One region of the Micromonospora sp. CNZ285 genome, then DNA from elsewhere that is predicted to be linked to it. Evidence: predicted binding sites of a transcription regulator. Region 1 holds the regulator's gene; the other holds the start of a gene.

The links. Region 1 encodes HrcA, which represses chaperone genes, less so after heat shock. Its sites were predicted from a motif close to GGTTNGCACNCTCNNNNNGAGNGTGCNAACC; they were not measured.
Region 2: the regulator HrcA is predicted to act here: its motif matches at 2,283-2,313, upstream of groES (co-chaperone GroES).

Annotation. Positions count from the first base shown of each region.
Region 1 is NZ_SPQD01000001.1:3,854,459-3,857,865, forward strand. Features, by position in the region: gene CLT75_RS17375 (16S rRNA (uracil(1498)-N(3))-methyltransferase) at 1-70, opposite strand, end outside; gene dnaJ (molecular chaperone DnaJ) at 72-1,217, opposite strand; gene hrcA (heat-inducible transcriptional repressor HrcA) at 1,291-2,313, opposite strand; gene CLT75_RS17390 (DUF4870 domain-containing protein) at 2,546-3,166, shown strand; gene hemW (radical SAM family heme chaperone HemW) at 3,206-3,407, opposite strand, start outside.
Region 2 is NZ_SPQD01000001.1:4,475,587-4,478,993, forward strand. Features, by position in the region: gene groL (chaperonin GroEL) at 122-1,765, opposite strand; gene groES (co-chaperone GroES) at 1,836-2,150, opposite strand; gene CLT75_RS20255 (THUMP-like domain-containing protein) at 2,405-3,407, shown strand, end outside.

The DNA of each region.
Region 1 (3,407 bases):
CCTCCGGGCCGTCCAGCGTCAGCGTGTCACCGGTGGGCAGCGCCTCGACCAGGAACAGCGGCGCGGACACCTCAGGCGTGCCCGTTGAAGGCGTCGCGCATCCGGGAGAAGAAGCCGCCCTGCTTGGTCAGCTCGGCGACCTCCTCGCCGCGGGTCTTGGCGAAGTCGCGCAGCATCCGCTCCTGGTCGGCGTCGAGCTTGGTCGGGGTACGCACGTCCAGGTGCACGTAGAGGTCACCCCGGCCGGTGCCGCGCAGGTGCGGTACGCCCCGGGCACGCAGCCGCAGCGTGCTGCCGGGCTGGGTGCCGGGCTTGACGTCGACCGTCTCCTCGCTGTCCAGCGTCTTGATGGTCAGCCGGGTGCCGAGCGCGGCGGCGGTCATCGGCACCGTGACCCGGCAGTGCAGGTCGTCGCCCTTGCGCGAGTAGACGTCGTGCGGCCGCTCGTGGATCTCGACGTAGAGGTCACCGGCGGTGCCGCCACCCGGGCCGACCTCGCCCTGCTGGGCCAGGCGGATCCGCATGCCGTCCTCGACCCCGGCCGGGATCTTGACGGTCAGCGAGCGGCGGGTGCGTACCCGGCCGTCACCGGCGCAGGTCGGGCAGGGGTGCGGGATGGTGGTGCCGTAGCCCTGGCAGACGGTGCACGGCCGGGCGGAGACCACCTGACCGAGGAAGGTCCGCTGCACCGACTGCACCTCGCCCCGGCCGCCGCACGCCTCGCAGGTGGCCAGGTGGGTGCCGGCGGCGGTGCCGGCGCCGGAGCAGGTGGTGCAGAGCACTGCGGTGTCGACGGTGATCGGCGCCTCGACGCCGAACGCGGTCTCGTTGAGGTCCAGTTCCAGGCGCAGGATCGCGTCCGCGCCGGGGCGGGTACGCGGACGCGGCCCTCGGCTGCCGCCCGCGGCGCCGCCGAAGAACGCGTCCATGATGTCCTGGAAGCCGACGAACGGACCGGCGCCGCCGGGACCGCCCGGGCCGCCCATGCCACCGCCGCCCGGGGCGAGCGGGTCGCCGCCCAGGTCGACGATCTGCCGCTTCCGGTCGTCCGAGAGGACCTCGTACGCGGCGTTGATGTCCTTGAACTTCTCCTGGGCCTCCGGGTCCGGATTGACGTCCGGGTGGAACTGCCGCGCCAGCTTGCGGTAGGCGCGCTTGATCTCGTCGTCGGAGGCGTCCCGGCTCACGCCGAGAATGCCGTAGTAGTCCCTGGCCACTGCGTTAGGTGTCCTCATGTTCGTCTCGCGTCGCTCCGGTCGTCGGCCGGAACCGGCCGTCGGCCCTGACTGGTCAGTTCTGGGCCAGCAGTTCGCCCACGTAGCGTGCCACGGCCCTCACCATGGCGATATTGCCGGGGTAGTCCATCCGGGTCGGCCCGAGCACGCCGAGTCCACCGACGATCGTGCTGCCCGGTCCGTAGCCGGTGCTGACCACCGAGGCGGCCCGCAGGTTGTCGAATTCGTTCTCGTCGCCGATGAGCACCCGGGTGGTGCTCGGCTCGGTCTCGCCGATCAGCTTGAGCAGCACGACCTCTTCTTCGAGCGCCTCCAGGATGGGGCGCAGCGAGCCCTGGAAGTCGAGCAGGCCGCCCCGGGTGAGGTTGGCCTGGCCGGCCAGCGCGAGGCGTTCCTCGTGCCGCTCCACCAGCGTCTCCAGCAGCACGGTGGACAGCGTGGTCATGGCCGGGCGCAGGTGCGGCGCCGACTCGTCGACGAGCGCCTGCACCAGCGGCGGCGTCTCGGCGAGCTGGCTGCCGACCAGCTTCTCGTTCACCAGCCGGCGCAGGTCGGTCACGTCGTCGGCGGGCACCGGGGCGGGCAGCTCGACCAGCCGCTGCTCGACCCGGCCGGTGTCGGCGATCATGACGACCATCAGCCGGGTGGTGGAGATCGGCACCAGCTCCAGGTGGCGCACCTTGGACCGGGCCAGGCTCGGGTACTGCACCACCGCCACCTGACGGGTGAGCTGGGCGAGCAGCCGGACCGTGCGGTGCACCACGTCGTCCAGGTCGACCGCGCCGACCAGGAAGCGCTCGATCGCCCGGCGCTCGGCCGGGCTGAGCGGCTTGACCCGGGACAGCCGGTCGACGAAGAGGCGGTAGCCGCGGTCGGTGGGTACCCGGCCGGCGCTGGTGTGCGGCTGCCGGATGTAGCCCTCCTCCTCCAGCACCGCCATGTCGTTGCGCACGGTGGCCGGGGAGACGCCGAGCTGGTGCCGCTCGACCAGGGCCTTGCTGCCGACCGGTTCCTGCGTGGCGACGTAGTCCTCGACGATCGCGCGCAGCACGGCGAGTTTGCGGTCGTCGAGACCCATTCCCCACCTCCTGACGCACCTCGGCCGGGCCGGCACGCGGCATCCGCCGGGCGGCTGGCACTCGACTGTAGCGAGTGCCAGTCTACGTCGGCACCCCCGCCGACGCGATGATCGCCTGACGGACCTGCGGTGCGGCCCACCACACAGCGCCGCCCACCAGGGCCGAACAGCCGGTCATCGTCGGTCTGTGTCGCTCTGGTGCGAGTTGACCGGTGCCCCTACCGTGGCGACCATGACAGAACCTCCTCGCCCTCCAGGGGCAGGGGACTCCGGCCCCCAGCCCGACCCGTCGGCGCCCTACGGCTCGTCGCCGGGCAGCGAACCGCCCACCGCTCCACTGTCCGGGGCGCCGGGCGCCGGCGGCTATCCCCCGCCCGGTGACTATCCGCCCCCGGGCGGCTACCCGCCCCCGGGCGGCGGCTACCCCCCGCCGGGTGGTTACCCCCCGCCGGGCGGCACGCCCGGCTACCCCGCCGGCGGCGGGTACGGTCCGGCCTCGTACGCCAACAACGACGAGAAGACGTGGGCCCTGGTGGCGCACTTCGGCGGTGCCGCCGGCGTCATCGTCGGTGGCGGTCTGCTCGGCTGGGTCGCCCCGCTGATCGCGATGATGACCCGCGGTCAGCAGTCCCCGACGGTCCGCGCCCACGCGGTCGCGGCGCTGAACTTCCAGATCACCTGGACCATCGCCAGCGTGCTCGCCTGGGTGATCACGGTCATCACCTGCGGGATCCTGTTCTTCGTCCCGATGCTGGTCTGGCTGGTGCCGCTGATCTTCGGGATCATCGGCGGGGTCAAGGCCAACGAGGGTGTGCTCTACCGCTACCCGATGACCTACAACTTCATCAAGTGACACCGCCGGCCGGCCGAGGGGGCGGCCGGCCGGTGCCGGTCACGGCAGCAGGTCGCGTACCACCGCGTCGGCCAGCAGCCGTCCGCGCAGCGTCAGCACCACAAGCCCTCGCGCGTACGCTCCGACGTCGAGCAGCCCGGCGTCCCGGGCCCGCTCGGCGCCCGCCCGGCCGGGTTCGTCCAGCACGTCCAGCGGCAGCCCGGAGGCGAGCCGCACCCGCAGCATCACGTCCTCCATGTGC
Region 2 (3,407 bases), 620 kb from region 1:
ATCCAGTCTGGTCGACCCGCCGGGCCGGCTGCCAATTCCGTCAGCGTTCCGTAAGGAGATACGCGTCAGGGCACACCACCGGGTCGGCGGTGTGCCCTGACGTCGGGCCGTACTGCTCGGGTCAGAAGCCCGGGCCGTGCTGGTGGCCGTGGCCGTGCGAGTGGCCGTGCCCACCCGCGGCCGGCTCCGGCTCGGCCGGCTTCTCCACCACGAGGCTCTCGGTGGTGAGCAGCAGGCCGGCGATCGAGGCGGCGTTGCTGACCGCGTTGCGGGTCACCTTCACCGGGTCGATGATGCCGGACTTGGCCAGGTCGACGTACTCGCCGGTGGCGGCGTCGAGGCCGTGGCCCCAGTCCTGGCCGACGACCTTCTGCACCACCACGTAGCCGTCGTGGCCGGCGTTCTGGGCGATCCAGCGCAGCGGCTCGACGAGCGACTTGCGCACGATCGAGACGCCGACCTTCTCGTCACCGGTGAAGCCCAGGTCGTCGTCGAGCGCCGGCAGGATCTGGGCCAGGGCGGCGCCGCCACCCGGGACCGTGCCCTCCTCGACCGCGGCCTTGGTCGCGGCGATGGCGTCCTCGATGCGGTGCTTGCGCTCCTTCATCTCGACCTCGGTGGCCGCGCCGACCTTGATCACGGCGATGCCGCCGGAGAGCTTCGCCAGCCGCTCGGCCAGCTTCTCCCGGTCCCACTCGGAGTCGGAGGCCTCGATCTCCTTGCGGATCTGCGCGACCCGGTCGGCGACCTCGGAGGCCTGCCCGCCACCGTCGACGACTGTGGTGTTCTCCTTGTCGACCACGACGCGGCGGGCGGTGCCCAGCACCTCCAGGCCGACCTGGTCGAGTTTGTAGCCCAGCTCCGGGGCGACCAGCTCGGCACCGGTGAGGATCGCCATGTCCTGCAGCATCGCCTTGCGGCGGTCGCCGAAGCCGGGGGCCTTGACCGCGCAGACCTTGACGGTCTTGCGCAGCGCGTTGACCACGAGCGTCGACAGGGCCTGGCCCTCGACGTCCTCGGCGACGATCAGCAGCGGCTTGTTGTTCTGGAGAACCTTCTCCAGCAGCGGCAGCAGCTCCTCGATCGCCGAGATCTTCTGGGTGGTGATCAGGATGTACGGGTCCTCCAGGACCGCCTCCTGCGCCTCCAGGTCGGTGACGAAGTTCGGGGAGATGAAGCCCTTGTCGAACTGGAGACCCTCGGTCACCTCCAGCTCGGTGGTGAGCGCGGAGCCCTCCTCGACGGTGATGACGCCGTCGCGGCCGACCTTCTCCATCGCCTCGGCGATCAGCTCGCCGATGGCGGCGTCCTGCGCGGAGACGGTCGCGACGTGCGCGATCGACTCCTTGCTGGAGACCTCGACGGCCTTGCCGAGCAGCGCCTCGGAGACCTTGGCGGCCGCCGCGTCGATGCCCCGCTTCAGGCCGGTCGGGTTGGTGCCGGCGGCCACGTTGCGCAGGCCCTCGCGGACCATGGCCTGGGCCAGCACGGTGGCGGTGGTGGTCCCGTCGCCGGCGACGTCGTTGGTCTTGGTCGCCACCTCCTTGACCAGCTGCGCGCCGAGGTTCTCGTACGGGTTGGTGAGCTCGATCTCCTTGGCGATGGTCACGCCGTCGTTGGTGATCGTGGGCGCACCGAACTTCTTGTCCAGGACGACGTTGCGCCCGCGCGGGCCGAGGGTGACCTTCACCGCGTCCGCGAGGGCGTTGACACCGTGCTCCAGCAGGTGCCGGGCGTCGTCCGAGAAGCTGAGGATCTTCGCCATCAGTATCCCTTCGAAGCGACGTTGCCCCGGCCCGGCGAGCCGGACCGGGGCAACGACACTGATCGGTTGCTTACTTCTCGATGACCGCGAGGACGTCGCGGGCGGAGAGCACCAGGTACTCCTCGCCGGCGTACTTGACCTCGGTGCCGCCGTACTTCGAGTAGAGGACGGTGTCGCCGACCTTCACGTCGATCGGCACGCGGTTGCCCTTGTCGTCGATCCGGCCCGGGCCGACAGCGAGGACGGTGCCCTCCTGCGGCTTCTCCTTGGCGGTGTCGGGGATCACGATGCCCGAGGCGGTGGTGGTCTCGGCCTCGTTCGCCTGGACCACGATGCGGTCCTCGAGCGGCTTGATCGCAACCTTGGTCGCGGTAGTCACGGGCATACCCTCCCGGGTACTTGGTGTCGTTGCCGGCCGGCACGCCGACCAGCGTCAATCTGCCACATGCCACCGGGCGGGGCCGTCGTCGCGGGTGCCGGTCCGCCTGGCGCTCAACCCCCGGGCACGAGGCTCGGGCGTTGGCACCCTCAGGGTGAGAGTGCTAATCGCAGGTTATTCCTCGGCTAGCACTCCGTCAAGGAGAGTGCCAACGCGTCGCCCTCCGTGTCGCGCCGGAACCGGGCCGGGAGAATGAGCGCGTGGATCTCGACCAGCTCGCCGCGCTGCGTACCCCCGAGGGGTCGGCGGCGCTCGCCGCGGCCGAGCGGGTGGCCGGCGGCGACCCGCTGGCGGCGGCGGCCGCGCTGCGCTCGGCCGGCCTTCCCGGCGGGCTCGCGGCGGCGGCGCTCACCCAGGCGGAGCTGCGCCGCCGGGCGGCAGGCAAGTTCGGCGCGGCGGCGGCCGGGATGTTCCTCACCCGGGCGGGGCTGGAGCAGGCCACCCGCCGCGTGGTCGCCGACCGGCGCGCGGCACGGCTGCGCGCCGCGGGCGTGACCACGCTGGCCGACCTGGGGTGCGGCCTGGGGGCCGACGCGCTCGCCGCGGCCCGCGCCGGCATCCGGGTGTACGCGGTGGAGGCCGACCCGGTGACCGCCACGATGGCCGCCGCGAACGCCGAGGCGGCCGGGCTCGCCGATCTGGTGACGGTCTCCTGTGGTGACGCCACGGCGTTCGACGTGACCGGGGTGGACGCGGTGTTCTGCGATCCGGCCCGGCGGCGGGCGGGCACCGGGCGGCGCGTCTTCGACCCGAACGCCTACTCGCCGCCGTGGGACTTCGTCACCGGCCTGGCCGCGCGGGTGCCGCGCACGGTGGTGAAGGTGGCGCCCGGGCTGGACCACGCGCTCATCCCGGGCGGCGCCGAGGCGGAGTGGGTGAGCGTGGACGGCGACCTGGTCGAGGCGGCGCTGTGGTGCGGCGAGCTGGCCGAGGTCCCGCGCCGCGCCACGGTGCTGCGCGAGCGCGACGACGCGGTGTCGCTCCTCACCGGCACGGGCGCGCAGGAGGCGCCGGTGGGACCGGTCCGGCGGTTCCTCTACGACCCGGATCCGGCGGTGGTGCGCGCGCACCTGGTCGCCGAGCTGGCCGCCGACCTCGACGCCACGCTCGCCGACCCGTCGATCGCCTACCTGTACGGCGACGAGGCCCGGCCCACCCCGTTCGCCCGCTGCCTGGAGATCACCGACGTGCTTCCGTTCTCGC